DNA from 3 places in the Neptuniibacter marinus genome. Region 2 is predicted to be linked to each of the others. Evidence: predicted binding sites of a transcription regulator. Region 2 holds the regulator's gene; each other region holds the start of a gene.
What was found. Region 2 encodes sigma-54, which starts transcription at its own class of promoters, with help from an activator protein. Its sites were predicted from a motif close to TGGCACNNNNNTTGCTNT; they were not measured.
Positions count from the first base shown of each region.

Region 1: the regulator sigma-54 is predicted to act here: its motif matches at 5,372-5,389, upstream of ACOQOE_RS07755 (ammonium transporter).
Region 3: the regulator sigma-54 is predicted to act here: its motif matches at 5,207-5,224, upstream of flgF (flagellar basal-body rod protein FlgF).

Region 1 covers NZ_OZ245004.1:1,676,986-1,684,337, reverse strand. The annotation lists gene ACOQOE_RS07775 (FdhF/YdeP family oxidoreductase) at 1-1,311, shown strand, start outside; gene eutC (ethanolamine ammonia-lyase subunit EutC) at 1,326-2,168, opposite strand; gene ACOQOE_RS07765 (ethanolamine ammonia-lyase subunit EutB) at 2,170-3,555, opposite strand; gene ACOQOE_RS07760 (hypothetical protein) at 3,680-3,847, opposite strand; gene ACOQOE_RS07755 (ammonium transporter) at 3,859-5,211, opposite strand; gene ACOQOE_RS07750 (cupin domain-containing protein) at 5,523-5,882, opposite strand; gene ACOQOE_RS07745 (DUF1989 domain-containing protein) at 5,929-7,352, opposite strand, start outside.
Region 2 covers NZ_OZ245004.1:3,076,300-3,083,651, reverse strand. The annotation lists gene ACOQOE_RS14500 (carbon-nitrogen hydrolase family protein) at 1-93, shown strand, start outside; gene yjgA (ribosome biogenesis factor YjgA) at 90-614, opposite strand; gene mgtE (magnesium transporter) at 623-1,972, opposite strand; gene ACOQOE_RS14485 (HPr family phosphocarrier protein) at 2,093-2,362, opposite strand; gene rapZ (RNase adapter RapZ) at 2,368-3,225, opposite strand; gene ptsN (PTS IIA-like nitrogen regulatory protein PtsN) at 3,234-3,692, opposite strand; gene hpf (ribosome hibernation-promoting factor, HPF/YfiA family) at 3,714-4,004, opposite strand; gene ACOQOE_RS14465 (RNA polymerase factor sigma-54) at 4,054-5,562, opposite strand; gene lptB (LPS export ABC transporter ATP-binding protein) at 5,619-6,344, opposite strand; gene lptA (lipopolysaccharide transport periplasmic protein LptA) at 6,349-6,879, opposite strand; gene lptC (LPS export ABC transporter periplasmic protein LptC) at 6,863-7,352, opposite strand, start outside.
Region 3 covers NZ_OZ245004.1:3,308,104-3,315,455, forward strand. The annotation lists gene flgK (flagellar hook-associated protein FlgK) at 1-659, opposite strand, end outside; gene flgJ (flagellar assembly peptidoglycan hydrolase FlgJ) at 740-1,783, opposite strand; gene ACOQOE_RS15615 (flagellar basal body P-ring protein FlgI) at 1,783-2,871, opposite strand; gene flgH (flagellar basal body L-ring protein FlgH) at 2,884-3,561, opposite strand; gene flgG (flagellar basal-body rod protein FlgG) at 3,587-4,372, opposite strand; gene flgF (flagellar basal-body rod protein FlgF) at 4,393-5,136, opposite strand; gene ACOQOE_RS15635 (flagellar hook protein FlgE) at 5,275-7,203, opposite strand; gene ACOQOE_RS15640 (flagellar hook assembly protein FlgD) at 7,214-7,352, opposite strand, start outside.

The sequences.
Region 1 (7,352 bases), 1.4 Mb from region 2:
ACACCTTGGGAAAAGATTCTTGATCAGTCAGGTCTTACACGAGACGAAATTGATAAAGCTGCTAGCATCTACATTGAAGCGGATAAGGTCATTAGCACTTGGGCTATGGGTTTAACGCAACATCATCACTCAGTTGCCACACTCCATGAGCTTATAAACTGGATGGCATTAGGAGGCAATATTGGCCGTCCTGGCGCGGGCCTCTGTCCTGTTCGAGGGCATAGTAATGTACAAGGCGATCGAACCATGGGGATTAACGAGCGCCCATCAGATCAGTTTTTAGACACATTAGAAACACAATTTAAAATAGCGATGCCTCGCCAACACGGCCATTCCGCAGTCGAAGCGATTGAGGCTATGCAGTCAGGCGGCTGTAAAGTATTTATCGGCTTAGGTGGTAACTTCGCTGCAGCCTCTCCTGATACGGCAGTAACAGAGCACGCCCTAAGCCAATGTGATTTAACCGTACAGATCAGCACTAAGCTAAATCGCTCGCATCTCATTACCGGCAAAGATGCACTTATTCTGCCCTGCCTTGGCCGAACCGATATAGATCAACAAGCAAAAGGCCCTCAAAAGATAACCGTTGAAGACTCCTTTAGCATGGTGCACGCCTCAACCGGCGTACTTGAACCCAGTTCGACAGAGATGCGCTCAGAACCGGTCATCATCGCAGGTATAGCGAATGCCGTGTTAGGCAACAAACCTATTGATTGGTTGAAGGTAGTTGAGGACTACAGTGCTATACGGGAATTAATCGCTCAAACCATTCCCGGTTTCTCCGAATTCAATAGCAAAATTGAACAACCCGGAGGGTTCTATTTAGGCAACACAGCAAGAGACAGAAATTGGGTAACTCAAGGGGGCAAAGCGATTATTCACAGCCACCCTCTTCCGGACAGTATCTTACCGGATAAGTCAGCCAAACTTTTACATGAGAAAGTCTTAGTCTTACAAACCCTTCGATCCCACGATCAATATAACACCACTATTTACGGAATGAACGATCGCTATAGAGGTATTAAAGGTGAAAGGGATGTACTGTTTATCAACCCAGCAGATATTCAACGCCTTGGATTTACAGAGGGGCAGCTAGTCGATATTAAGAGTCTTTGGGATGACGGTCGTACCCGAGAGATAAAAGGGTTCAAACTGGTAGGTTATAGTATACCTGCCGGTAATATTGCAGCTTATTACCCTGAAACTAATCCATTAGTGCCATTAGATAGCTATGGTGTCGACAGTAGAACCCCCACATCTAAGGCCATCGCCGTTGAGCTTTCTAGTCATCAAACAAACCGGATTCTCTGAATCCGGTTTCCTCTCTAATCGAGTAAGAAATTACCTAATTTTGGCTCTTCAAGAGATTCAATAGAATCAGACTGATCTTTTAACTCGACCCCAGAATAATCAAGCTGTAAAGACTGTTTAATGAGCCAGATAAGCTTATCAGCCGCTGCTTCATAAGACATACCAGCGGGCCGGATATTTGAAATACAGTTTCGATTGGCATCAGAAAAACCTAGTTTAGGCTTATAGGTGAAGTAAACACCGAGACTATCGGGAGAGCTTAATCCAGGTCGTTCACCTACCAACAAAATCATTAACTGAGCATTGAGAATGTCGCCAATCTCATCACCAACAGCGACCCGTCCCTGCTCGACAAGACAAGGGGGCATTTGCGTAATGCCCTCCTCTTTAAGTCGTAAACTAATCTGCTTAAAAAAGTTAGCGGCATGGGACTGAATCGCAAACGATGACAAGCCATCAACAATAGTAATACAAGCCTGCATCGATGGCTCAATAGTCTCGGCGATAGACGTTAAGGTAGCCGCAGAAGCTACGCTCAACCGACGCCCTAAATCAGGCCGTTGTAAATACTCAGTTCGCCCTTGCGCCCGACTTTTAAGTAAAATCGGCGTAACCGCTTGCTCCTGCAATTCACTACACAATTTATCTATATCTAAAGGAAGGTGAACCGCATCTCTCGCGTTCCCATGATCCATCTGGAAGGAGAGCATCGCTTGAGTGGGGATGCTCGTTCCGGCACGACCTAAAGCGATCCGAGCATCGGTATAACGTTTTAACCCAGCCCAATCATTCTCGGTTAAATATCCCTCAGACAACTTATTGGATAAACCATTAGATGATAATTTAGAGTCGGCCATATCAACCTCCAATACGCGCTTGTAGGTGCGAAAATGCTGCAGGTAAACCATCTAACAACAGCCCTTGCTCAGTCGTTATGCCCATTTTTATCAACCAGTGCTCAAACTCAGGACTTGGTCTTAAACCTAATATTTTACGAATATACAGGGCATCATGGAACGAAGTGGTTTGATAATTAAGCATAATGTCATCGGAACCGGGAATACCCATAATAAAGTTTACGCCTGCTGCACCTAATTGCGTCAGCAGCATATCCATATCATCTTGATCCGCTTCCGCATGATTGGTGTAACAGATATCGCAGCCCATAGGTAAACCCAACAACTTGCCACAAAAATGATCTTCTAAACCCGCTCTAATAATCTGCTTACCGTTATAAAGATATTCAGGCCCGATAAACCCGACCACCGTATTTACCAACAGTGGCGAAAACTCACGAGCCACTGCATAAGCGCGGGTTTCACAGGTTTGCTGATCTAAACCAAAATGAGCATCCGCCGATAGAGCGCTCCCTTGCCCCGTCTCAAAATACATAACATTGTCACCACAACTGCCACGGTTTAGGCTCAGAGCCGCAGAATGTGCCTCTTTGAGGACAGCTAAATCTATACCAAAACTTTTATTAGCTTTTTCAGTTCCCGCAATCGATTGAAAAACCAGATCAACAGGAGCGCCGCGATTAATCGCTTCTAAATGGGTTGTTACGTGAGTTAATACACAAGATTGAGTAGGGATATCATATCGTTGAATAATATCATCCAATAGCTTCATCAACGTGATAACTGAACTTATATTGTCAGTAGCAGGGTTTATTCCAATAACCGCATCACCACTGCCATATAAAAGCCCATCAAGTACACTGGCCGCCACGCCTGTAGGATCATCCGTCGGATGATTAGGTTGTAAACGTGTAGATAATCGCTGAGGTAAACCAATCCTATTGCGAAAAGCTGTAGGATTTGAGCATTTCTTAGCGACAAGAATAAGATCCTGAATCCGCATAATTTTCGATACAGCGGCAACCATCTCAGGCGTTAAACCTAAAGATATATTTTTTAACTGGGTCGTATCCGCTAAATCAGATAGCAACCAATTACGAAAATCACCCACTGTGAAAGAGGAGATAGGCCGGAAGGCGTTCTGATCATGCTTATCAATTATCAGGCGGGTTACTTCATCCTTTTCATAAGGAATGAGAGCTTCAGTGAGGAAGGTTTTCAGCGGAAGGTCAGCTAATACCATTTGTGCAGCTACTCGTTCCTGTGATGTTTGAGCCGCAACGCCAGCTAAACGATCACCTGAACGATCAGGGCTAGCTTTGGCCATTACTGTCTTCAGATCAGGAAACACCCAATGGTTGCCTCCAGCAGAAATCGAATAACTCATCTGTTATCTACCCTCCAGTCATAACAAAATAACGCCCACAAAGCGGGCGCTATTTCTTGCAACCATCTTGCTAAGATGTCTTATTACTAGGACTGAATCAACAATCCTAGTCAGTCATACAAGGTCACTTATAATCTATATAAGTATCGTTCTCATGTTTAACTGAAGCGATAATTGTTCCCAAAGTTACCGCAATAGATAGTGAAAGTATAACCATAATGGCTGTTGGGCTATCAGCGAAAGTAAAGACTGCTTCAGCACCTTCCCACGACGTAATAGGACTTACATTCATAATAAATCTCCTTAAACAGTAACCGTTGAAGTGTTAGTAGGTGTAGTCTCTTGTGCTGTTGCAGGCACTGATTCCGGATAAGCCGCTAATGGAACTTCGACTAAATCCAAACCTGCTTCTTCTGCTTTTGGTGGTACTCGTAAAGCTCCCATTTTGGCCATCACATATGACAAACCAAAACCTGGGATAAACCCTAGAGAAGCCATCACTAATGCGCTCTTAAGCTGACCCATGAAACTAATCGCAGGTGCACCTTCAATAACATTAGGGAAGCCGCTGAAAATACCTAAACCAACAATACCGATAAGACCACCGACACCATGCACAGCAAAGGCGCCTACAGCATCATCAATCTTAAATTTATTAGTTAGGAATTTATCAGCTAGAGGCGCAGCAATACCGCCAGTAATACCCATCAAGAATGCTAATGGAGGATAGTACAGATCTAAACCTGGCGCAGCAGAGAAGATACCTGCTAGTGCACCAGACATCATCCAGAATGGCTGACGTGTGATCACGTAAGATCCGATAATACCGCCCGAGAAAGCCATTAGTGTATTGAAGCTAATAGATGACAACGTTGTTGGCGTACCGAAGATAGTCGTCCACTGACCGCCGGTTGTATAGATAATACAGCCGCCAAGGAAACCGAAGAAGCCAACAATAATCAACATCAGACCGATAATACTCATCGGTACACTGTGACCTGTAATTGCCAGTGGCGTGCCATCAGGCGCAAAGCGTCCAATACGTGCACCCAAGTTAATGGTTACACCTAGAGCAAAGAACCCTGCGACCATATGAACTGCACCTGCTGCACCGAAGTCATGGAAACCCCAATCAACGGTTAACCAGCCTTGTGGATGCCATCCCCAAGATGCCGCCAAAATCCATACAACAGAGCCAAGAATAATGGCCAGTATAATGAACGAGCTCATACGGATACGTTCAATCACAGCACCGGAGAAGATTGAAGCAGTCGTCGCTGCAAACAATACAAATGCTCCCCAGAAAATACCACTCGCATTATCTGCTAAGTTAGGCCCCATGCTACTCGACCAAGGAAGTCCACCAGCCCCCGCCTGAAAGTCTGGCGTAAAGCCATTGTACATGGCCAAATAGATCCACCAGCCAAAGAAAAAGAAAGTAGGGATAATAAAGGCAAATGCCAATATGTTTTTAACACCTGAAGCCAGGGCATTTTTTAATCGGGAAGCACCCATCTCGTAGGCTAAAAAGCCCGCATGGATAATTACCATTAAACCGGTACACCACCAATAAAATACTTCCATATTGATTGTGCCGGACATCTCTATCAGGTTTTGCAATTCTGCAATTTTCTGAGCAGTTTCGACCTGGTCCATAAGACCCCCATATTAGGTTATACAATTCTGTAATTTGATAGGTTTAACGGTATGTCCCCCTACCGTTAAGCCTATCCAATCACCTTCGTTAACCTGCTTAATCCCTTAAATAACGAAGGAGATGAACTTACTCTTCAGTAAATTTTATTTCCTATCAGGAAATGCATATTCTATGCCTGACTTAATTATTTCATTTAATTTCAATAACTTAAAAATAAATTCCGATATTAGACATAAATAAGAAGCGCTAGAATTGATCACTTTTAATTCAACGCGCTTCAAGATGATTCAAAAATAGGAAGATAAAAATACTAAGCCTCTCCTTCTTTACGCTGACCACAGAAGAAACCAATGCCGTAGTTGGGAGACTGGAAGGTAATTACGCTACCTTTAGGGAAATAAAGTACATCACCCACCTTCGCATGCACTGTCGTTCCCTCTTGATCGGTAATGATCATTTCACCCTCAACGATAATTTTCATCTCGTGATATGTGTATTCATAAACTAAAGGCTCATCTGACTTTTCCATACGGAAAAAACCGCCGACAATGGTTTTATCCTTATCATTAGACACCGCTATGTCGCCAATAAAACCATTACTACCCGGTACTTCCATGCTAGGGAGTTCTGTTTTAATTGCTTGCTGGTAGTAAGTCATCGCTGTAGACATGTTAAATACCTCAATTGGTTAAAATACGTTTTCAAATAATGTGAATTTATGAACGAACACGCGTTCGTTCGGGATCATAAAAAGGAAGTCCAACTACCTCTCCGGGCAGCCGTTTCTGGAGGCCATCTAACTTGCCGACCTCTAAAAGTGTTTCAGGTGCTGCAAAATCTGGCGCAACGCGACAAAGTGCGATCTGTTTGCTTAATAAGGGCGATGTAGTAGCGCTGGTCACTACGCCGACAGGAAAACGACCGTGATAGATAAGATCCCCATGAGCCACCGGCTCATTCCCTTGCAGTACCAAGCCAACTAAGCGTTGTCGACTTTCTGGTGTTTGACGGGCCATCGCCTCACGGCCAATAAAATTCTCCGCTTTAGTTTTCATTGGTACGGTAAAACCTATACCCGCTTCATAAGGGTTAGTTTCAGGACAAAACTCGTGATCAGCGAAAATCAAACCCGCTTCAATACGCAACATATCTAAAGCGTCAAAACCTAAAGGTGCAATTTTGTATGGCTGACCTGTCTCCCATACTTGATCCCAAACTGCTTCGGCATCATCCGGGTGACACCAAACCTCAAACCCTAATTCACCGGTATAACCTGTGCGGGACACCATTACAGGGATGCCATCGGGCCCACCTAATCGACCAATCATGAAATGAAACCACGCCAGGGTATCCATACTCGGTTGACATTCAGGCGCCCAAATAATCTGGCTCAATAACTCACGACTTTTCGGGCCTTGAACTGCGATATTATGTAACTGGTCAGTGGAATTCCTAACGCTTACTTTATAACCTTGCTCTTGCGCTTGATTTTTTAACCACAAGCCGGTGTACGGATCACCACAAACCCATCTAAAGGCTTGTTCACCCATACGAAAGATAGTGCCATCATCAATCATTCCACCCGTTTCATGACAGATAGCAGAATAGGCGATTTCACCTATAGCTAACCGCCTAACATTTCGTGTTAAAGCAAATTGTAAAAAGGCTTCAGCATCTGGCCCTGTCACCTCAAACTTTCTAAGAGGCGTTAAATCAATTACAGCTACCCGTTCCCGACAGGCTAAATATTCAGCTTGAGCCCCCCATCCCTCATACTCCGAAGCAACCCAGTACCCACGGTACTCAGTCATCTGTTTAGTCAGTGCAGAAACACGACTGTGAAAGCCTGTTGTTTTAGTCATACGTGGTAGCTCCTGAGGAGAGGTCCGGTAAGCGATAGAACGAGGGAAATGATTATCAGCGGAGTAAATTCGCACATGAATATCAGTAGGCTGCCAACCGTTAGCCGGGTCAATATCATCGGGGCAAGCTGATGATGCACAGATCAGATCACGGGTAGCACGTAGCAATACGTAATCTCCGGCTCGAGACCAAGGCTCATCCATTGATACCGATCCGCACGGTTCAACATGGGTATTAAAAAAGAAGTTTATTGCAGGCCAAGCTGGACGAGGCTTAA
Region 2 (7,352 bases):
GGGATTGTGCTAGCCGATATCAATTTGCCTATGCTGCATAAGCGACGAGAGGCGATGCCAGTTATGCAACATAGAAAAACGGCCGGTTTTTAAGCGCCAGCCACTTCACGTAGGTATTTAAAAAGCTTTCTGGCTGCTGCTGGTGGCTTTTGTAATTCTAACTCTTTTTTTGCGTTACGAATCAGTTGACGTAAATGCTGTACGTCGGCGCTTGGGTTTTCATTTATATACTCTTGAAGCGCACTATTGCCTTCAGTAATAAGGCGATCTCTCCAGCGTTCCAGTTTATGAAAAGTTTGAGTGTGTGCTTGTTGGCCTGCTTCATATAGGCCTAAATCATGTTCAATCTTATCGGTATCTTCTGTGCGCATTATTTTACCGATATATTGTAGATGCCTTTTCTGAGCACCATTTGACTTAATACGATGAAACTCTTCAATGGCTAGATGTAAGCGTTCATCTAACTTCATCTTTTCAAGTTGTTCTTTATTAAGCTTTGTCAGGCGTGCCCCTAATGCTTGCAGGGCATGCATTTGGCGTTTTGCTTCTGTTTTGCTTAACTCTTCATCTTGGTCGTTTAGATGAGAGGATGAAAATATTGCGTTATCGCTCATGAGTTTTCTCAGGCATAAAAAATGGTGGCTAAACCTAAAAAGGCAAAGAAGCCTACCACATCGGTTATGGTTGTTAACAGGACACTTCCGGCTAAGGCGGGATCTATGCTCATAGATTTCAACACTATAGGTAGTAAGGTGCCAGAGATAGCACCTACAACTAAATTAATGATAATTGCCAGAGCGATGATGATGCCGAGATTTATATCTTGGAACCATACTGTCGCGACTACAGCAATGACAGCAGCCCAAAGTAGGCCATTTAATATACCTACAATGACCTCTCTGTTAAGTAGCCATCGAGCATTTGATCGTTCTACATGCCCTAATGCTTGACCACGGATAACAAGCGTCAAGGTTTGTGAGCCAGCAATACCGCCCATGGAGGCAACAATGGGCATAAGTACGGCGAGGGCAACAACTTTGTCAATAGTCTGTTCAAATAAACCAATTACTGCTGAAGCGATAAATGCAGTGAGTAAATTGATACCTAGCCAAACTGCACGACGCCGTGTGGTTTTCATAACTGGGGCGAAGGTATCTTCATCTTCGTCTAAGCCTGCCATGCTCATTAATGAATGATCGGCATCTTCTCGGATAACATCGACCACATCATCAATCGTAATACGACCAACCAGTTTGCCATTGTCATCAACAACAGGGGCTGATACTAGATCATGTTCTTCGAACAAAGCCGCCACTTGGTCGTCGGGCATTTGGGCATTGATCGCTTTTATATCGGTGTTCATGATCTCTCGAATATTGATTGAGGGATCGGATACTAATAGTTTGGTTAAGGGTAGTAGGCCTATATATGAGTCTTTTCGGCTGACAACAATGAGGCTATCCGTCATTTCGGGGATTTCATCGTGGCGACGAATATAACGTAAGGTTGTTTCGACGCTAATATCTGGACGAATAGTTGTTGTATCTGTATTCATTAAGCCGCCGGCAGTATCCTCCGGATAAGAGAGCAGCTTTTCAACCCTAGACAGATTTTGTTTGTCCATGATGCGCAGGGTTTCTTTCATTACCCTATTAGGTAGCTGTTGTAGCACATCTACCATATCATCAGAATCAAGAGATTCGGTAAGTGCTAGTACCTCTTCAGTATTCATGCGACTTAAGATATCCGCTTGGATATCGTCGTTTAAATGCTGGAGTACTACGGCTTCTAAATCATGTGAGATTAAGTTCCAAAGGATCTGACGCTCTTTGGGAGGTGATTTCTCAATTAAGCGGGCAACTTCGGTTGGTCGCAAAGTCTTGTTTAAGGTGAAGCGAATTTGACGAAACTCACCACTATCTAAGGCATCGTTAAGCTTATCAAAATGTGATTTTGTTTCTTCAACGGCCATGGTTTTATCGCTTATGGACTTTGCTAGGTCTTCTTTTTTCAGTAGAAGAGTAAATAGAATGTAATCCTTTGATTATAACGGAAGCTGAAGGGATAAGCCTAAAAATTAATCGAGAGAGCCTTATTCTTCCTCATCGAATCTGTTATTGATCAGTTCTTCAATGGCGGATATTGCAGTCTCTTCGTCACTTCCTGTCACCTTAACGGTCAACGTTGTGCCTTTACTTGCTGCTAGCATCATTACAGACATAATACTCTTACCATCTACAGCGCGTCCGTCTTTCTCCATTAAAACTTCGGATGAAAAGCGTGATGTTACACCGATAAGCTTAGCGGCTGCTCGCGCATGTAAACCAAGTTTATTAATAATGAGTAGTTCTTTTTCTTGCATGATAGTTAGCTCAATTCACGATGACGAACATGGACATTATCCATATGTTGAGAGAAATGAGAAGCTAGACGTTCGCTAATATAAACAGATCGGTGTTGCCCACCTGTGCAGCCAACACCAATCGTAATATAACTACGGTTATTTTCTGAAAATCGGGGAAGCCAACGTTCAAGGAAGCTGGTTATATCTTCTATCATCTCTCGAACTTCCTGTGATTCCTCTAAGAAGTCCTGAACCGGTTTCTCTTGACCGGTATACTTACGTAGATCAGGAACCCAGTGAGGATTGGGTAGTGCGCGTACATCATAGACAAAGTCTACATCTAAGGGGACGCCATGTTTAAAACCAAACGATTCGAATTGGACCGATAATGTTTGGGCTTTGCGATTGGCAACCCGCAGTTTGACTGTATCTCGAAGTTCATACAGGGATAGGCGCGTAGTATCTATTCGAATATCGGCTAGGCTTGCGATAGGCTCTAAAAGCTTTAGCTCTGACTTAATTGATTGTTGTAGATTCTTATGGGTATCTGAAAGGGGGTGCTTACGTCGGGTTGAACTATAGCGTTTGAGGAGGGTTGCTTCCGATGAATCTAAAAAAATAACTTCATATTCAGCCCAATGATCTTGGCGAAGTTGATTTAAGATATCTGGAAATTTGGCTAAGTTACTGAGCAAATTACGCGCATCAATACTGACTGCTATCTGTTCAGGGTGACTAGGATCACTACTCATTTGTTGGACAAGGTCGGGTAGCAAAAGAGCTGGTAAATTGTCTATACAGTAAAAACCAATATCTTCTAAAGCTTGTAATGCTGTACTTTTTCCTGAGCCGGAACGACCACTAATCACAACAAGCTTCATTTTAACTCCTAGGCAGCACTCAATTCACATAATGTCTCATATAGAGAATGGCTGTCTTGGCTTTCCCTTAGTTTTGTTCTGGCTTCTTCTTGGCTAAAGAGCTCTGCAACTGAGGCTAGTGTAGCTAAGTGCTCAGATGTTGAGTCTTCAGGAACAATCAAAATAAATAGAAGGTCTACGGGTTTTCCATCAATAGCATCAAAATCTATAGGTGTGTCTAGTTTTACTAGATAGCCTTTAGCTTCAGTACATTCTGCCAGCCTGCAATGTGGAATGGCAATCCCGTCGCCTATTCCTGTGCTACCAAGCTTTTCGCGCGAATGAAGTCCATTAAAGACTGATGATGAGCTCATATCGGGATGTTGTTCCGATATTATTTCAGCAGCATTTTCCAGAATTCGCTTTTTACTACCACCCTCAAGGCCACAAAGGACGCTTGAGGGGGTTAATAGTTCATGAAGCAACATAATTTTTTGGGTACAGACCAGTTATTTGTGAGTTTTAGTTTTTTCTTTATGCTTAATGACTTGCCTATCTAGCTTGTCAGTAAGGCCGTCAATTGCAGCGTACATATCTTCGTGTTCATGTGTAGCAAAGAGCTGGGCACCTGCTAAGTGCATCTCCGCCTCAGCTTTCTGACGTTGCTTTTCTACGCTGAGTGTGACTTGCACATTGGTGATGTTATCAAAATGACGCTCAATTTTTTGTAGTTTCGAGAGCACGTAATTATTCATTGATTCAGTTAATTCTACATGGTGTCCAGTAATGTTGATCTGCATAGGTTTCTCCTATTTATTGCAGTGACATACTACTCTTGCCACTCTTTTATTAAACTAAACGTTTTCTTTCATTCGATGGTGGAATTCCCATCGCTTCACGATATTTCGCAATTGTACGTCTAGCCACTTTAAAGCCTTGTTCATCAAGAAATTGCGCAATTTTGTTGTCGCTTAATGGTTTCGCGTTGTTTTCAGCGGCAACCATTTTTTTGATAAGCGCTCTAATAGCGGTTGAGGACGCTGCACCCCCTGTTGCTGTACTTACATGACTCGAGAAGAAGTATTTTAGTTCAAATATTCCACGGTGTGTGTGCATGAACTTTTGTGTAGTCACTCGAGATATAGTGGACTCATGCATTTCCACTGCTTCAGCAATGTCATGAAGCACCATTGGCTTCATGCCTTCTTCGCCATGTTCAAGAAAGCCGATTTGTCGTTTTACTATCTCGTTAGACACTCTTAATAGGGTTTCGTTGCGGCTTTGTAAACTTTTAATAAACCATCGAGCTTCTTGTAGGTGGTTTTTTAGGTAGGTGTTATCAGAGCTATTATCGGCCCGTTTCACTAAACCTGCGTAACCTGAGTTGATACGTAGCTTAGGGGATACTTCCGGGTTGAGGTGGACGCGCCACTCTCCCTGTTGCTTGGTCACAAGCACATCGGGAATAACATATTCTGCTGCACTGCTACTGATTGAAGCGCCTGGTTTAGGATTGAGCCCTTGTATCAGTTGGATGACCTGCTGCAGTTGAGGCTCTTTTAAGCGTGTTTTTCTCATCAATTGACGATAATCGTGCGCGCCGAGTAGTTTTATATATTGTTGTGCAACTTTGATCGCTTCATTTTTCCAGAGTGTCTCAGGCGGTAGCTGTTGGAGCTGTATGCTTAAGCACTCGCTGAGGTCACGGCAGGCAATACCTGCTGGATCAAACTGCTGTATGCGGTGAAGAACGGCTTCAATTTCATCCAGCTCTACTTCTTCAAACTGCTCACCTGTTTGCGCATGGAAGTGATCTAAAATTTCATCTAGGGTGATGGTTAAATAACCATCAGGATTGATGCCATCAATAATGTTTGTTGCAATAAGACGATCAATATCACTCATTGGCGTAAGATTTAATTGCCAATGAAGGTGGTCTTGCAGTGTTTCTTCTGCAGTATCATTAGATTCAAAGGAATCAAAATCTTCCTTGCTTTGGCTTAGATTAGGGCCAGATGATTGGAATGTGTCTTCCCAGTTACTATCGGTTGATAGTTCTTCTGGTATTTTCTCATTCCAGTTATCTTCAGTTGTAATGTTATCGTCAAGATCGGCTTCAGCTGTCGCGGTGGCTGTAGCTTCAGGTTCTGTCTCTGGTGCCTGTGAATTGCTCTCTTGAGTCTCGGAAGCCGAGGCGTGCTCGTCTTCAGAGACATCAAGCATAGGATTGCTCTCTAATGCTTCTTGAATCTCTTGCTGAAGATCAAGCGTAGACAACTGCAGTAAGCGAATTGCTTGCTGTAGCTGTGGGGTCATTGTGAGCTGTTGCCCAATTTTTAGATGAAGCGCTTGTTTCATAATACTAAGGGACAAACTCCTGAAACTACATAATTCATTTATAGCTAAGTATATGCTTAAAGTGTGAACTGGTCGCCCAGATAAGCATTTCTTACTGCTTCGTTTGCCATAATATCGGCTGGTGAGCCGTTAGCAAGGATTGTACCTTCACTAACAATATAAGCTGTTTCGCATATATCTAAGGTTTCTCTCACATTATGATCAGTAATTAATATACCAATGCCCCTTGATTGAAGATGGCGAATGGTCTGCTTTATATCATTCACTGAGATAGGGTCAACACCTGCAAAAGGTTCATCTAATAGAATAAATTCGGGTTCGGTTGCTAATGCCCGTGCAATTTCTACACGTCTACGTTCTCCACCAGAAAGACTCATGCCCATACTGTCTTTTATGTGTGTGATATGGAATTCTTCAAGCAACTCTTCCATTTTTAACTGGGCAGCGTGTTTATCTAAGTCTTTTCTTGTTTCTAAAATCGCAAGTAGATTGTCCTTCACAGACAGTTTTCTAAATATAGATGCTTCTTGGGGAAGGTAGCCAATACCTTGTTGAGCACGGCCGTGCATAGGTAGTGCGCTAATGTCTTGTCCTTTGATTTTAACGGCGCCATTATCGGCCTGCACAAGACCAACAATCATGTAAAAACAGGTCGTTTTTCCTGCACCGTTGGGGCCTAGAAGGCCAACGATCTCACCATTTTTGATCTCTAGTGAAACGTCCTTGACAACTTCCCTGCCTTTGTAACGCTTGGCAAGATTTTTGGCCTCTAATAAGCTCATAGGGTTAGTTGGCCTTATTTTTCTTTTTAGGTTGAATAACCATATTTACACGTCCCGGTTCACCAGTTTCGTCTTTGCTTGCACCACCGAATGCGTTCACAATCGACTTGTCTAGATCATAAACGATCTTGTTTCCAGTAAAAGTGTCTTCTGCTTGGACAACCTTGGCCTCTTCGGTAATAGTGAGTTTTTGATCATCTACCTGATAAAGTAAGTGCTTGCCCCAAGCGTCGCTGTATGGGTCGCCTTTCCTAGGAAGTTGTCTGAAATGTGCAGGACTTCCTTTGGTAATGAGTTTTTCAACTCCATCTTCACCACGATACATATCAACGTGCTCTCCTTCAATGAGGAGTGATCCTTGTTTAATAATGACGTTGCCTTTGTAAGTGGTGATGCCTGTTTTGTCATCAATTTGCGCAGTATCTGCCGTAATGTAAATCGGCTGTTCTTGGTCGTCAGGAAGGGCATAAGCATTCGACACTGCAAAAGCCAAAAAAATGAAGGCTAGATTATAGAGCTTATTTAGCATTGTCATGGGTCCCTTCTACCCTGGAGTGTAAGTTAAGAACTCGATTATTGAAGTCAATATCCATACCTACGCCTTCAAGTATGCTTTGTTGTGATGTGATCTTAACGGGCTCATCAGTTTCTGCATAATCTTTATCAGGATAGATTGTAAGTTGCTCAGTGTTAAGTATGGTTGCTGATATAGAATCAGGATTATCATTAACTATGACATTTCCTGCAAGGTTTGTTTGATTATTATCATCTAAAACCGTGCCTGTGTCTGATGTAAGTTTAACTTTGGAACCATCATTTCTAACACTAAGACTCTCAGGATGATCTAGTGTACTTAGGCTCAGATTAGGGTAATGCTCTAGCTTGGCTGTATTTAACACTCTTGAAATTTTGCCTTCGTTATTCCACTCTTTGATGGTTGCTTCTTCGACAAAGTAATCTATTCCGTTTAGCAGCGAACTGTTTGTACGTGCGCCTTCATTGGGGGAG
Region 3 (7,352 bases), 230 kb from region 2:
AAAACACTAACTTCCTGAGTATTACTATCTTCAATAATAGTAAAACCTATATATTCAGATAGTTCTTCTAGCTTCATATCTCGCTGATCAAGCAGCTCACTCGATACATTGCCAGAGGCATTAGCTATACGTATCTCATCATTAAGTTGGGCTATGTTTTGTGCAATCGTGTTGATAGCAGCAACACTACTCTCTAATTGACCGTTAATCGTTTCATTTTGGCGACGAATATTGGCATCTAAATCATTAAACCGTTGGACCAAGGATTCAGCCTGCGCAATAAACAGCTCACGATTCGGCAAACTTACAGGATCATCAACTGCCGTTTGCATCGCCCCAAAATAGTCATCCATCGCCGTAGATATGCTTGTTACATCTGAGGCCAGAAGGTTATCAAGTTCATTGGCAAAATCTTCAAAAACATCGTAACTACTATAGGTCGAGCTATCAGCCCAAATTTGACGATTTAAGAAATCATCCGCCACTCGATCAATATTATCTATAGTAACGCCACCTTGGCCTTCTCGTGCTTCAAACACAGGACGCTGACGTGTGTAACCCTCAGTATTTACATTACTGATATTCTGGCCGGTAACCGCAAGCGCTGTCTGGTTAGCCTGCAGGCTCTGCGTTCCTAGTGTAAGTAAACCAAAAGACATATGTGACTCCTTTTGAAGTGCAATGCTACTTAACGAAGTAACGGTTAAGGAGAGCTAAGTAATAGCTTATCGGCTATTAACTAAGTCTCTTTAGGAAAACCGCTTCGACTTGCAAGCAGATCACCCTCAAAAATATTTTTAATCTTTTCGGCATATTCAGGATCAGTTGCATACCCTGCTTCCTGTAATTTCCGGACATAATCATAAGGATTGCCAGCACTCTCTATTGCCATTTGGTAACGAGAGCTTCCTTTTAAAAAGCTGACATAATCTCTAAAACTATCTTCGTAGCTGTCATAGCTACGGAACGATGCATTTTCACGCTGTGCTAAACCATCACGGTATTCTAAGGTCGATACTTGAGCACTTGCCCCATCCCAACGCTGATCCGCTTTGATATTAAATAAGTTATTGCTATTGCTACCATCTGATTGACGCACCATAAACTTCCCCCAGCCTGTTTCTAAAGCTGATTGGGCAAGAAGAACACGCGGGTCAACACCTAGCTCATCAGCTACTTTTTCAGCCAATGGCAGAAGCTTTTCTACAAACTCTTCTGGTGATTCAAAGCGGTCAGGAAGGTCTTCTTCAGTTTTACTAGAAACAGCATCCAGTTGTTTTTTGAACACCTCTTTGACAGTACTAATCTGATCATCTGTTAATGTAACGCCTGGAGGGTTCTCTTTACCTTCGGCTTTAGCTAACAGTGCCGACGCAGCAATAGACGCCGCTTGATCAAATGCTTGATTCAATCTACGGCTATTTATGTCTAAAGCCTCTAAATCGACATTACGTGAGTCGCTATCGCTTTGCCCACCAAGCTGCCTAACTAAAACGTCAGTAAGACCAATCCCTTTATTGCCTGACATCTCCATAGCAATCTGATTATCGTACATGCTCTGATAAAGTTTGGTCTGACTGCTATTCATGAAGTTATCTTCACCAAAAGCTGCATTGGCATCACGCATAGATTTAAGAAGCATATTAACGAACAGCTGCTCAAACTGCTGAGCGGCTAAACGTAATCCCTCATCACTATTAGATCGGGCTTTAGCTTTTAGCTTTTGCAACTCAGCCAGATCCGAATACAACTGAGCATGACCACTGTCGCCGGTTTTAATCATCAGATAACCACCAATTCTGCTTTAAGTGCGCCCGCCTGCTTGAGGGCTTCTAAAATGGCCATCAAATCACCTGGCGCAGCACCTACGCGGTTCACTGCATCCACAATATCTTGCAAATTTGTACCTGGAGAAAACTCAAACATATGGCCTGAACCTTCATCCACCTCAATACCAGTACGTGGTGTCACTACAGTAGCGCCGTTACCTAATGGGTTAGGCTGATCTACATTAAGGTCTTCAGCAATAGCCACTGTTAGCCCACCATGGGTGATGGCAACTGGCGAAACCCGTACATTTTGGCCAATAATAATGGTACCTGTACGTGAGTTAATAACCACTTTGGCCGCATCCATGGCCGGTTCTACATTTAAGTTTTCAAGTACCGATAAAAACGATACGCGTTGCGATGGATCCCTAGGTGCTCGCACACGGATAGAGGTTGCATCCATTGATGCAGCCATCCCCTCACCCAATAAATGATTGATCTGCTCAGCCACTCGTCGAGAGGTTGTAAAATCAGAACGATGAAGGTTAAGAATCAAACTATCACCCTGAGCAAAAGCTGTCGGCACTGCGCGTTCAACGGTTGCTCCATTAGGGATACGTCCAACACTAGGTACATTTAAAGACAACCTAGACCCGTCAGCACCTTGAACACCAAACCCAGACACAACTAAATTACCTTGTGCTACTGCATAAACCTGACCATCTGCCCCTTTTAGCGGCGACATTAACAAACTACCGCCACGTAAGCTTTTAGCATCACCTAAAGCCGAAACAGTTATATCAATCTTTTGACCGGGCTTAGAAAAAGCAGGTAGATCTGCATGAATAGCTACCGCAGCAATATTTTTCGACTTAGGATCGACCGAAGTAGGAATCGCCACACCAAAGTTATTTAGCATGTTGCGGAACGTCTGTGAGGTAAAAGATGTTTTATCACCAGTACCATCTAAGCCGACAACTAAACCATAGCCAACTAATTGGTTCGAGCGTACACCTGAGATACTAACCATATCTTTTAGACGACTAGCTTCAGCGGTAATGCTAAGCAATAAACTAGCTATTAGAAGTAATGCAATTCTCATTATTCTATCCCCTTAGAAAGGCATTAACGCGCCGATAAAGAAACGAGACATCCACCCCATAACATTGGAATCATTGACAGCCCCCGTTCCACTATAAGCAATGCGCGCATCCGCTAATTTTGTTGATTCAACCGTATTATCCGACCCTATATCTTGCGGGCGAACCATACCGCTGATTCGAATATATTCATCACCCTGGTTAAGGTTCAGCCACTTCTCACCTTTAACAATCAAAACACCGTTAGGTAGCACATCATGTACAGTTACGGTGATATTACCGGTTAAATTATTACTCATATCAGAGGTACCTTCGCCCTCAAACGCTGTGGTAGTTGAAGGCAACGTAAAACTAACGGGCTTACCCAGTGCTGTAACTGGTGAACCAAAGGCAGTGGCTTGCTCTAACGACGTGGTACCGCTTTTATCAATCTCAGTCGTAGCGCTTTTCTGGGAACTCGTACTCTCTTGCAAAGCGATAGTTAAAATATCACCTACTCGGTGAGCACGCCCATCTCCATACAAATTAATACTCGTCGCCGCACTATAAATAGAGCCATTAACAGGCTTAGCATCCATCAACCCTTGTGGTCTAACCGGTGCATATTCGGGATTATTAGGCTGCACCTGCTTTTGCACACAACCGGTTAGCAATACACTGATAGCAACAAGCGCAAGGAGTACTTTGTTCATTTCAAGACCGCCTTCTATTATTCAATTAAAGCTGCTGACTCACGTAGGAGAGCATCTCATCCGCTGTAGAGATTACTTTAGAGTTCATCTCATAGGCTCGCTGTGTAGTTATCATATCCACCAGCTCTTGTACTGAATTCACGTTAGAACCTTCTAAGGTGCCCTGTATTAACTGCCCCGTCCCATTTTCACCTGGGTTACTTACTAAGGGCCCACCACTTGAAGCAGATTCTTGGTAAAGGTTTTGTCCTAAAGAAAGGAGCCCTTGGGGATTAACAAAATCAGCTAACTGTAACTGTCCAATTTCTGTTGGTTCAGAATCTCCAGCAACGGTAACTGAAACAATGCCATCGGTACTGATCGAAAAGTTAGTTACCTCTTCTGGCAATGTAATCGCAGGTTCTAGTTGATAACCTTCCGCTGAAACCAATTCACTATCAGAGTTAAGGTGTATCTGGCCATTACGGGTATAAGCCAAATCCCCATTAGGCAAAGTAACTTGCAGGAAGCCTCGGCCATTAATGGCCACATCAAAGGCCTCATCCGTTACCTCTAGGTCACCGGTACTAAACAGTTTTTGCGTACCAACCGTTCGAACACCTGAACCAATTTGTAACCCTGAAGGGAGCTGCGCCTCTTCTGCTGTTTGCGCACCCGGCTGGCGGCGAACCTGATACATTAAATCTTCAAATACAACCTGATCTCGTTTAAAGCCAACCGTTGAAACGTTTGCTAGGTTGTTAGATATCACCTTCAGATTTGTGTCCTGAGCGGTCATACCTGTTTTAGCTACATTCAGTGCACCGTGCATCTATCTATCCTCGGTTGGTTCTATGAGAGCTTCAAAATGGATGTGGCAGCTTCGGAATTTTCTTCAGCTGTTTTCATCATTTTTATCTGCATTTCAAACTGACGGGAAGATGTAATAATCCCCGTCAACTCACTTACAGCATTAACGTTACTCGTTTCTAAATATCCTGCCCTAAGCCTGACATCCAGATCAGCTTCTAACGGAGCTTGAGCCCCAGTAGTCATTAAGCCATCCGTCCCTTTAAATAAGGTTTTAGGGTCTGGGTTCACCAGTTTCAACTGATCTGCCACTAATAACTCAACCCCATTATCGCCGACGGGACGAATGGTAATAATGCCGTTTGTTGCAATATCAATATTTTCAAAAGGCGGCAAAGCGATAGGTATTCCGCCATTTCCCATCACCGGCAAACCGCTGCCCGTGACCAGCTGATTAGCGGCATTCATCTGCAGAGAACCGGCACGAGTGTACCCTTCCGTGCCATCAGGTTTGAGTACAGTCAACCAACCATCACCCGCAATTGCCACATCCAACTTCCGACCGGTATCAATCAGCGAGCCACTCGACATATCTGTAGCTGGACGCTCAGTTTGGGCATAAACACGTGACGCATAACCCTCCCCAAACACTTGCATAGCGCGGGCTTGAGCAAGATCCGACTTAAAACCTGTTGTGTTGGCGTTAGCAAGGTTATTGGCATAAGACTGCTGCGCAAGCATATTTTCTCGCGCCCCACTCATTGCTAAATAAAGAACCTTATCCATCTATCACTTCCAGAATTTGGCGGCAAAACCGCGTTTGTTTCTATGAATTTATTTTTCTCTAGTTATATAGATAGCAACACACGTGCCAGAAACGAAAAAAGGCCGCTAATGCGGCCTTTAATGAAGAAAGTATAAACCTTATATCTGCAAAATATTCTGCGTCACTGTATTGAGTGTTTCCAAGGTTTTCGAGTTTGCCTGGAAATTACGCTGTGCTTCGATCAAAGAGACAAGCTCGGCAGACAGGTCTACGTTAGATTGCTCTAAAGCAGCCGATTGTAAGGTACCATTCAGACCTGTACCTGGTGGGTTCACAATCGCATCCCCTGAAGCTAGCGTTGAAGTCCACTCCGTATCACCGGAAGGCGATAAACCTGACTGATTTTCAAACGTCGCTATAGCTACAACACCTAAGTCCTGAGTCTGACCATTGGAGAAACTTGCAACCATCTCACCGGTGCCTCCAAAAGTAACCCCAATCAAATCACCTTTTGTATAACCATCTTGAGCCGACGATTTAACGATCGATGAAGAAGCAAACTGTGTCGTATTAGCTATATCAAGATCAATAACAGTGGTTGAATCAGCAGGATCTGCGCCGCTAATTGTAATCGTTGGCACAACGGAACCCGCAGAGAACTGATCGCCATTAATACCTGTAAGCAAACCATTAGATGGATCAAACTTAACTAAGATCGGCCCCGGCTCAGTACCTGTGCCCGTTTCACCTGGGTCAAGTTCTTTCCCTATATCTAGCTGTTCAGATCCATTCAAGTATGCATACATCCGGTATACACCTTGGAATGAGTTATCACCATTTTTCACGATAGCGGGATCAAAAGGCGTCCCAGCAGCAGCACCGGATGTTTCAGCAATTGTGATTGCTTCAGCAGGTGTGATATCACCGGCTTCTGCCTTATAAGTGACGACAACTTCCTGATTAACATTATCGTAGATAACCGATTCAACACTCGGGTTTGCATCTAAGATTTTCGCCTCACTTGCGGCGATCGCTTGGCCTATCTGATCCGCGGTAGAACCAATACCTAAGGTGCCTATTGAAATTCCACCAACCTCAAGCACAACCGCAGCAGCCAAAGGCACTTCACCACCATCAATCGCGAAAGTATACGTTTCATTAGCATCAATTTCAGCAATTTCAGCAACCGCAGCAGTACCTGTCACTTGCACAAGATCGGGCTCTGGAAATTCCGATTTAAACCGTAACGTAATATCACCTGCACCGTTAATCACTACGCTGCCGATTCTCGGGTCACCGGTTACAGGATCAGTCAAGTCACTAAAGAACGCCCCCGAAGAGATAACATCTCCAGCCGCATAACCAGCAAGTTCAGTCATATGCGCAGCAGTTACAGTAACACCAGAAATCGTGTCACCCGCTGCTAAGCTTGTCACTTGCTGCTGAGCCTGAACAGGACGTGCTTCGGCCATATTGACCTTAATTGTGTGCTCGTTACCTAAGCTGTCAAAGGTTCGAACCGTTGTACTATAGGTGAATGAACCTGGTTCATCCTTATCATAGTCCGCTAAAAGCGTCTCAGGATCTTCGCGAGAATCAATATTAAATGAGAGATCAATCTCCTCTGTCGCTTTAGGTGGACTTTCTTTCTGAGTAACCGCCAAGTTGCCAATAGGTAAACGGTTTCCTTCCTCATCCAAACCATATCCTTGAAGATATTTACCAGTTTTCGACACCATGAAGCCATCTTTATCTAGTTCAAACGACCCTGCACGAGTATAAGTTGTGCCACCTTGTCCGTCATCAAGCTGAAAGAAACCGGAACCATTGATCGCTAAATCAAGGTTGTTGTTAGTAAATTCAATCGTACCGGCTTGGAAGTCTTGAGCGATATCGGTCACGGTTACACCCGCACCCGCTACATTCGATGAGCCCGCCCCCACAACTGCTGTCGCATAAATATCACCAAACTCCGTACGTGAAGACTTAAAGCCTACTGTACTCGCGTTCGCGATATTATTACCAGTCACATCAAGGTCTGTAGTTGCTGCCTTCAGACCGGTTACTGCTGTATTAAAACCTGCCATTATCCTGTCCTCACACGCCGATCTGTTTCACGTCGCTGACATCAAAAGAGCCTGCGTTCGTATTTACTTTCATACCGATACCATTCTCGCCCAATGTCACACTATTTACCTGATAAGCCAGATTAGTGTCTATTGCGCTGTATTCGCCA